DNA from 2 places in the Mycolicibacterium mageritense genome. Region 1 is predicted to be linked to the other one. Evidence: riboswitches for the same ligand, from Rfam matches in the RefSeq annotation. Region 1 holds a riboswitch; the other holds the start of a gene.
The links. A riboswitch is a leader RNA that binds a small molecule or an ion and turns the genes downstream of it on or off. The one in region 1 is predicted to bind glycine.
Positions count from the first base shown of each region.

Region 2: it holds a riboswitch for glycine, as region 1 does, so the genes downstream of both, cycA (D-serine/D-alanine/glycine transporter) here and gcvP (aminomethyl-transferring glycine dehydrogenase) in region 1, are expected to answer to the same signal.

Region 1 is NZ_AP022567.1:1,390,450-1,394,621, forward strand. It holds gene gcvP (aminomethyl-transferring glycine dehydrogenase) at 1-2,363, opposite strand, end outside; glycine riboswitch at 2,417-2,517, opposite strand; gene G6N67_RS06855 (hypothetical protein) at 2,810-2,983, opposite strand; gene G6N67_RS06860 (Abi-alpha family protein) at 3,110-3,946, shown strand; gene G6N67_RS06865 (DUF445 domain-containing protein) at 4,030-4,172, shown strand, end outside.
Region 2 is NZ_AP022567.1:6,759,302-6,763,473, forward strand. It holds gene G6N67_RS32590 (MFS transporter) at 1-1,258, shown strand, start outside; gene speB (agmatinase) at 1,303-2,334, shown strand; glycine riboswitch at 2,423-2,520, shown strand; gene cycA (D-serine/D-alanine/glycine transporter) at 2,687-4,153, shown strand.

The DNA of each region.
Region 1 (4,172 bases):
ATGCACTCGTGCGCGACCAACCCGGATTCGCCGGTGTAGAGCACGGGGTAGTACGGGGACAGCGACGTCGCGACGTAGTTGGCTGCCAGCACTGCGGCCTTGGTGGCCGCGGTCAACCCGTCGGGCCCCATGAGCGCCAGGTACGCCCAGGTGATCGGCAGGATGCCGGCCGATCCGTAGTTGGCCGCCGAGACCGGGGCCGGACCGTCCTGCAGCGGATCACCCGGCAGGAACGGCGCCAGATGCGCGCGGACCGCGACGGGCCCGACGCCTGGGCCGCCACCGCCGTGCGGAATGCAGAACGTCTTGTGCAGGTTGAGGTGCGAGACATCGCCACCGAACTCACCGGGTTTGGCCAGGCCCACAAGGGCGTTCAGGTTGGCACCGTCGACGTAGACCTGCCCGCCCACAGCGTGGACCAGGTCGCACACCGTGCGGACGTCGGTTTCGTAGACACCGTGGGTCGACGGGTAGGTGAGCATGATCGCCGCGACCTTGCCGTCGTGGTCGGCCAGTTTGGCCCGCAGGTCGTCGAGATCGATGTTCCCGTTGGCTGCGGTCTTGACCACGACGACGCGCATGCCTGCCAAGACCGCCGACGCCGCGTTGGTGCCGTGCGCGGATTGCGGGATGAGGCACACGTCGCGGTGGTCGTCGCCGCGTGACCGGTGGTAGGCGTTGATGGCCAGCAGGCCCGCGAGCTCACCCTGGGATCCGGCGTTGGGCTGCAGGGAAACCCGGTCGTAGCCGGTGATCTCGGCCAACCACGTCTCGAGATTGCCGATCAGCTCGAGGTAGCCCGCGGTCTGTTCGGCGGGCGCGTACGGGTGGATGCCCGCGAATTCGGGCCAGCTGATCGGTTCCATCTCGGCGGCCGCATTGAGTTTCATGGTGCAGGATCCGAGCGGGATCATGGTGCGGTCCAGCGCCAGATCCTTGTCGGAGAGCTCCCGCAGGAATCGCAGCATCGCCGTTTCCGAGCGGTGCTCGTGGAACACGGGGTGCGTGAGGAATTCCGACGTGCGCAGGAGCTCGGCAGGCAACACAGAGGAGCCGGTGCCGGGTGTCGCGCCGAAAACCGCGAGCACACGCCGGATCACGTCGTCGGTTGTGCATTCGTCGCACGCGATGCCGACGTGGTCGGCGTCGACCAGCCGCAGGTTGATGCCCGCCCGCTCGGCGGCCGCGACGATCTCGCGGGCCCGGCCCGGCACCTGCACCAGCACGGTGTCGAAGAACCGCTCGTGTACGACGGTGTGGCCGGCCTGCCGTAGACCGGCCGCGAGCGATACGGCGTGACGGTGGACGCGGGTTGCGATGGCGCGCAATCCTTCCGGGCCGTGGTATGCCGCGTACATGGCGGCGACGTTGGCCAGCAGAGCCTGGGCGGTGCAGATGTTGCTGGTGGCCTTGTCCCGGCGGATGTGTTGTTCGCGGGTCTGCAGCGCCAGCCGGTAGGCCGGCTTGCCGTCCACGTCGACCGACACCCCGACCAGCCGGCCGGGCAGCATGCGCTCCAATCCGGACCGGACGGCCAGGTACCCGGCGTGCGGGCCGCCGAAGAACAGCGGAACCCCGAACCTCTGGGCCGAGCCCACCGCGATGTCGGCGCCCTGCTCGCCGGGCGCGGCAATCAAGGTCAGCGCCAGCAGATCGGCCGCGACCGTGGTGAGCGCACCGCGGTCACGGGCCGCGGCGATCACCGGCGCGAGGTTCCGCACGGCACCACTGGCACCCGGGGACTGGAAAACCACGCCGAAGGCGTCACCGTCGGGCAATCCGTCGGTGAGGTCGGCGACCACCACGTCGATGCCGACGGCTTCGGCCCGCCCACGCACCACCGCAAGCGTCTGCGGCAGGCAATCCGTATCCAGCACAACGCGTTCGGACTTCACGGTCTTGTTGGCCCGCCGCATCAGCAGCACGGCCTCCATGACCGCGGTGGCCTCGTCCAGCAGGGAGGCACCGGCCACGGGTAGTGCGGTGAGATCGGCGACGAGCGTCTGGAACGTCAGCAGCGCTTCGAGCCTGCCCTGTGAGATCTCGGGCTGGTACGGCGTGTAGGCGGTGTACCAGGCCGGCGATTCCAGCATGTTGCGCCGCAGCACGGCCGGGGTGACGGTGTCGTGATACCCCAGACCGATCATCTGGATCCGCGGCTGGTTGCGATCGGCCAGCTCGCGCAGGGCCGCGAGCACGTGCTGTTCGGACCGCGCGGCAGGCAGGCGCAGGCCGTCTGAGCAGCGGATCTGCTGCGGCACCGCGCTGTCGATCAATTCGTCGATTGAGCCGTATCCGAGCGCATCCAGCATGTGCTGCTGAGCGCTGCCGTCAGGACCGATGTGACGATCGGGGAAATCCATGAGGTGACTCCGGTTTCGGGCATCGCAGTTACGCGATGCGTCGGGTGGTGACACCTCCCCGCTCTGTCCTGAAACCTGAGAGTTTTAGCGCGCTGCGCTGTTCCCCTTCGGTAAGCGTGACCGGTGGGTCGCGCTGTTCTCCAGAGTTGCCTCGACACTGCGGTATTGGGCCTGAGAGATTCCCGGGGAGGGACTTGCTCCTACGGCACCTCCGAAATCGGAGGTTCTCCCACAGTGCGTCGTCGACGTATTGAGTTGTGTGATGCATGCTACTCGACTACCCGGCGGTTACCGCAACCCCACCGTCGACGGGCAAGCCCGGCTTCGCTGTCGCAACTATGCGCGACACGATGTCGAAAACCACCGTTGCCGCTGCTACGCAAGTGATTTCGGCGTGGTCGTGCGCAGTCGGACCCGCAGTTCGGTGCGGCCGAAGAAGCCACCGATCAGGCCCGGCCGGCGCGTTCGAGGTCGGCCTGGACCGAGTGCGCGCGCCGGATCAGCATGACCGCCTCGTCCAGGTCTGCCGCGTCCTCGGAGTACAGGTGGGTGTCACCGAGCCAGCGCGGCGGTGTCGGCGTGGTCGGCAGCCTCCGGGCCGTGACCGGCAGGCAGAGCACGCTGCAGCGAACAGACCGGTGTGGCCATCCCGTCATCCACCGGGGACTTGGGCGCCGCACCGGGTGACCAGGTACGGTGCCCACATCTCGGACACACCCGGTAGGTGGGGAGGCGATCGGTCAGCGATGTCACAGGAACTGTCGAAGAAGGGTCCGGACGACAAGGACGACCACGTGGGCGATGAGGTTCCGGTACGTCGCAAGGACATGCAGCGCCGGGCCTTCAAGCTCGCCACACCGGTCGGCGAGATCGCCATCGCGATCCGCACCCCGCGCAACCAGCGCCCGCTGCTGCCCAAGCGGTTCGACCCGTTCGGCATCGCCGACCGTGCGCTCGACGCCGCGAAGACCGGGGTCAAACTGGCCGTCTGGGGCGAGGAGCAGTTGGCCACGCTGGTGAAGAACCGGCTCGAAGCCATCGACTCGGGTCCGCAGCCGGTGCCGCTGGCCACCCCCGAGGAGCCGACGGCCGAATCGCTCAACTCCAAGATGGACCGGCTTCTCGACCGTGCCCTGGACCAGAGCACGGTCGGCAGCCAGGTCGAGTTGTACCACCGGCTGCTCGACCAGCTGGTGGCCGACGAGGCCCGGATCATCGGTGCGCTCTCCGAGGGCGCGACTTCGCCACTGGTCAACGTCCACACCTGGACGCGATCCCGCACCCCAGGTCAGGCCGTACTGGAGAACGCATGTCTGATCGGCCGCACGGCCAACGTGGCTTTGCCCAATATGGTCCCGCAGTACGTCGGCCATCTGCTATCACTGGGATTGGTTGAGACCGGTCCGGAGGATCCGTCACAGAAGGCGGACTACGAGGTGCTCATGGCCGAGCCCATGGTGTTGCGGGCGGTCAAGAACGCATCGCGTGGGCCCCTCACCGCACGGGTGGAGAAGCTGACCCTGTCCCTTTCGGGTCTGGGTCGTGGCTTGTGGGAGGCCGCGGTGAAACAGGACGGTTCGTGACCGCCAGCGAGACGATTCTCGCTATCCAGACGTGGCAGGAGATCCAGGCCGATTTCAGTGTCAACTGGCTGATCTACCTGTCCATGCCCTTTGTCGCCGCCTTCGTCGGGTGGAGCACCAAGATCGTCGCGCTGGAGATGCTCTACCGGCCGATGGAGTTCAAGGGCATCGGGCCGTTCGGCTGGCAGGGCATCGTGCCCCGCCGCGCAGGCAAGGTGGGCTCGAA
Region 2 (4,172 bases), 2.6 Mb from region 1:
CATCGGCGTCGCGCTCATCACGCTCGAACCCGCCATGAACCTGTCGGCGACCGAGATCGGTCTCGTCGGTGCGGCCAGCCTCGTCGGGATCTTCGTGGGCGGCGGCGTGTTCGGGTATGTCACCGACAAGGTCGGCCGGCACCTCATGTACATCGCCGACCTGATCGCGCTCGCCGTGTTCTCCATCCTCTCGGCGTTCGCCGCGGAAGCCTGGCAACTCATCGTGCTGCGTTTCCTGCTCGGCGTCGCGATCGGCGCCGACTACCCCATCGCCACATCACTGCTGGCCGAGTTCCTGCCGAAGAAACACCGCGGCAGGCTCCTCGGCGCGATGTTCGTCGTATGGGCGGTGGGGGCGGCGGCCGCCTACGTCGTGGGTTTCCTGTTGCGGGACTTCGGCCCCGACGCGTGGCGGCTGCTGCTGGCCAGCCCGGCCGTGTTCGCCGTCATCACGTTGCTGGCGCGGATGGGGACGCCCGAATCGCCGCGCTGGCTGTTGAGCAAGGGGCGCGTGGCCGAGGCCGACGCCGCGATCAAACAGGCCTTCGGCCCTCGGTTCGGAGTTGCCGACCTGGACGACAGCGACGGGCAGACGGCCCGAACCACGTCGTTCACACAGGTTTTCAAACGTCCCTGCCTCAATCGCACCATCTTCGTCGCGGTGTTCTGGACAGCTCAGGTGATACCGCTCTTCGCGGTGTACACATTTGCGCCCGACCTGTTGGCGTCCTTCGGCCTCGAGGGCGACGCCAATCTGTACGGTGGATCGCTTTTGATCTCACTGCTGTTCGTGGTCGGCGGAATCCCGGGGTTGTATCTGGTCGAGCGGATCGGCAGGCGGGCCTTGCTGATCGGATCCTTCGCCGTGATCGCCGTGGCCCTCGCCATCCCGGCTCTCATCCCGGGGATTCCCCCGATCGTGTTCTTCCTCGCCCTGGCCGTGTACGCAGTGGCTTCGGGTGGGTCGAGCTTTCTCGAGATCGTCTACCCGAACGAGCTTTTCCCGACGGAGGTGCGGGCGACCGCTGTCGGCGTCGGGACCGCGGTGAGCCGTATCGGCTCCGCGGGTGGCACGTACCTGATGCCGCTGGCCCTGACCGCGCTCGGCGCCGGAGGTGCGCTCGGAGTCGGCGCCGCAGTCACCGCCGTCGGGTTGGTCGTGGCGATCTTCATGGCCCCCGAGACCCGCGGCGTCGCACTGTCCGAGAGTGCGGGCTCGGCCGACACCGCGGCCGGCGAACAGCTGCCCGCGTCCTGATCCCTCCCCTACCCACCTTCGATCGACCGAAAGACAGGAAACCAGTGAGCATTCGACCGACCCCTGCCCCCGTCGACGCGAGCACCGGCCTCGTCGGGGCGGTTCCCGCCACCGAGGTACCCCGCTACGCGGGCAAGGCCACGTTTGCGCGTATCGCCGACATCCACGAGGTGAGCGACTACGACATCGCGATCCTGGGTGTGCCGTTCGACGGTGGCACCTCCTACCGGCCGGGTGCCAGGTTCGGGCCCCTCGCGGTGCGGCAGGCGGCCCGTACCATCCGCCCGGGGTATCACGTCGAACTCGGGGTCGCACCGTTGCAGACCGTCCAGGTCGTCGACGCGGGCGATGTCGCGGTCACGCCGTACGACATCGCCGCCGCGTGCCGGCAGATCCAGGGCCACACCGCCGAAGTGCTCGGCCACCGCGACCGGCGCATCGTGGCGATCGGCGGCGACCACACGATCGCGCTGCCGAATCTGCGTGCGCTGCATGCCAAGTACGGGCCGGTGGCACTCGTGCACTTCGATGCCCACCTCGACACGTGGGACACGTACTTCAACGCGCCGGTCACGCACGGAACGATCTTCCGCCGGGCATTCGAGGAGGGCTTGCTGATCGAAGACCACTCGATCCATGTGGGCATCCGCGGCCCGATCTACGACCAACTCGACCTGCGCAACGACGCCGACATGGGCTTCAAGATCATCCGCGCGGGTGACCTGGACACGATGGGCACTGACGCCGCAGTGGACATCGTTCAGCGGCGCGTCGGTGACATGCCGGTGTACCTGTCGATCGACATCGATGTGCTCGACCCGGCATTCGCGCCCGGCACCGGCACACCCGAAGCCGGCGGTTTCACGTCCCGCGAACTGCTGCGCATGCTGCGCAAGCTACGCGGCCTGAACATCGTCGGCGCCGACGTGGTCGAGGTCGCCCCGGCCTACGACCATGCCGAGATCACCTCCGTGGCCGCGGCGACCATCGTGTTCGACCTCGTGTCGTTGATGGTTGCCGACCGGGCCGAAGCGGCGCAACCGCGTGCGGATCGCGCCGCGATCGCCCAGTCCTGACGGGGGGACGTGCGCAATCCAGGTTCGGCTGCTAACGTGACGCGCGGCACACTTCCGAACGGGAGTGGCCGACAACTCAAAACGCCGTTGAGTCGCAGCGGGAGAGCCCCGTCGCATCCAGTCGACGGGCGCCGCAGGAGCAACTCCTCCCAGGAATCTCTCAGGCACCGGTACCGCCGCGACTAGGCACCTCTGGAAAGCAGTCGACGTCAAGTCGGCTCACCGAAGGGGCAAGCGCACCGTCACGAGACCACTCGGCGACGGTGCGTGAAAACTCTCAGGTCCAATCGACAGAGTGGGGAGGCGCCCGCAGCCCGCGCTCTCCACCGCGCCTGAGATCCTTGAGGTTGTTATGACCCAATCCAATGACCTGACCGCTGCTTCAGCGGACTCGACACCCCCGTCCGGCGAGGAAAAGCACCTCTCCCGGCAGCTCGCCAACCGGCACATTCAGCTGATCGCGATCGGCGGCGCAATCGGCACCGGACTCTTCATGGGCTCGGGCAAGACGATCTCACTCGCCGGCCCCTCGGTGATCTTCGTGTACATGATCATCGGCTTCATGCTGTTCTTCGTGATGCGGGCGATGGGCGAATTGTTGTTGTCCAACCTGCATTACAAGTCGTTCGCCGATTTCGCCGCCGACCTGCTCGGACCATGGGCCGGGTTCTTCACCGGCTGGACCTATTGGTTCTGCTGGATCGTGACCGGGGTCGCCGACGTCGTCGCGATCTCCGGCTACGTGCACTACTGGTGGGGCGGCCTGCCCTTGTGGATTCCCGCGCTGGCCACCGTGGTACTGCTGATCACGCTGAACCTGCCCACTGTGAAGGCTTTCGGCGAAACCGAGTTCTGGTTCGCGCTCATCAAGATCGTCGCGATCGTGGCACTCATCGTGGTGGGCCTGGTGATGGTGCTCAACCACTTCGAGTCCCCCAACGGCGCCCAGGCCAGTTTCGCGAACCTGTGGAACGACGGCGGCTTCTTCCCCACGGGCATCATGGGATTCGTCGCGGGCTTCCAGATCGCGACGTTCGCGTTCGTCGGTATCGAGCTGGTCGGCACCACCGCAGCCGAGGCCAAGAACCCGGAGACCAACCTCCCCAAGGCCATCAACTCCATCCCGGTCCGCGTGATGTTGTTCTACGTGGTGGCCCTGGCAGTGATCATCATGGTGACGCCGTGGCGCGAAATCAGTGCCGACAACAGTCCTTTCGTGGCCATGTTCAGCCTTGCCGGGCTCGGGATCGCGGCGTCGGTGGTCAACTTCGTCGTGTTGACCTCGGCAGCCTCTTCGGCGAACTCCGGCATCTACTCGACCTCGCGCATGGTTTACGGCCTGGCCCAGGAGGGCGACGCACCCAGCCGGTTCGGCAAGCTCACGTCGCGTCGGGTGCCCGCCAACGCCCTGTTCCTGTCGGGGGTGTTCCTGCTCGCCGGTGTGGTCATGGTGGTGGTCGGCGACTCCATCATCGAGGCGTTCACGATCGTCACGACCATCTCGTCGCTGTGCTTCATGTTCGTCTGGACGATCATCCTCAGCAGCTACATCGTCTACCGCAAGCGCCGGCCGGAGCTGCACGAGGCGTCGAAGTTCAAGATGCCCGGCGGTATCGCGATGTGCTACGTCGTCCTCGCGTTCTTCGTGTTCCTGGTCTGGGCCTTCACCCAGAAGGCCGACACCCTGCACGCGCTGCTGGTCACCCCGGTGTGGTTCGCGGTGCTCGGGATCGCGTGGCTGATCCTGCGGCGCCGGCCGGGTCACCTGGCCCGTGAAGCCGCGTTCCGTGCCGATCTGGAGTCGACGGATTCCGACTGACACTCGGTAAGGTGACGCC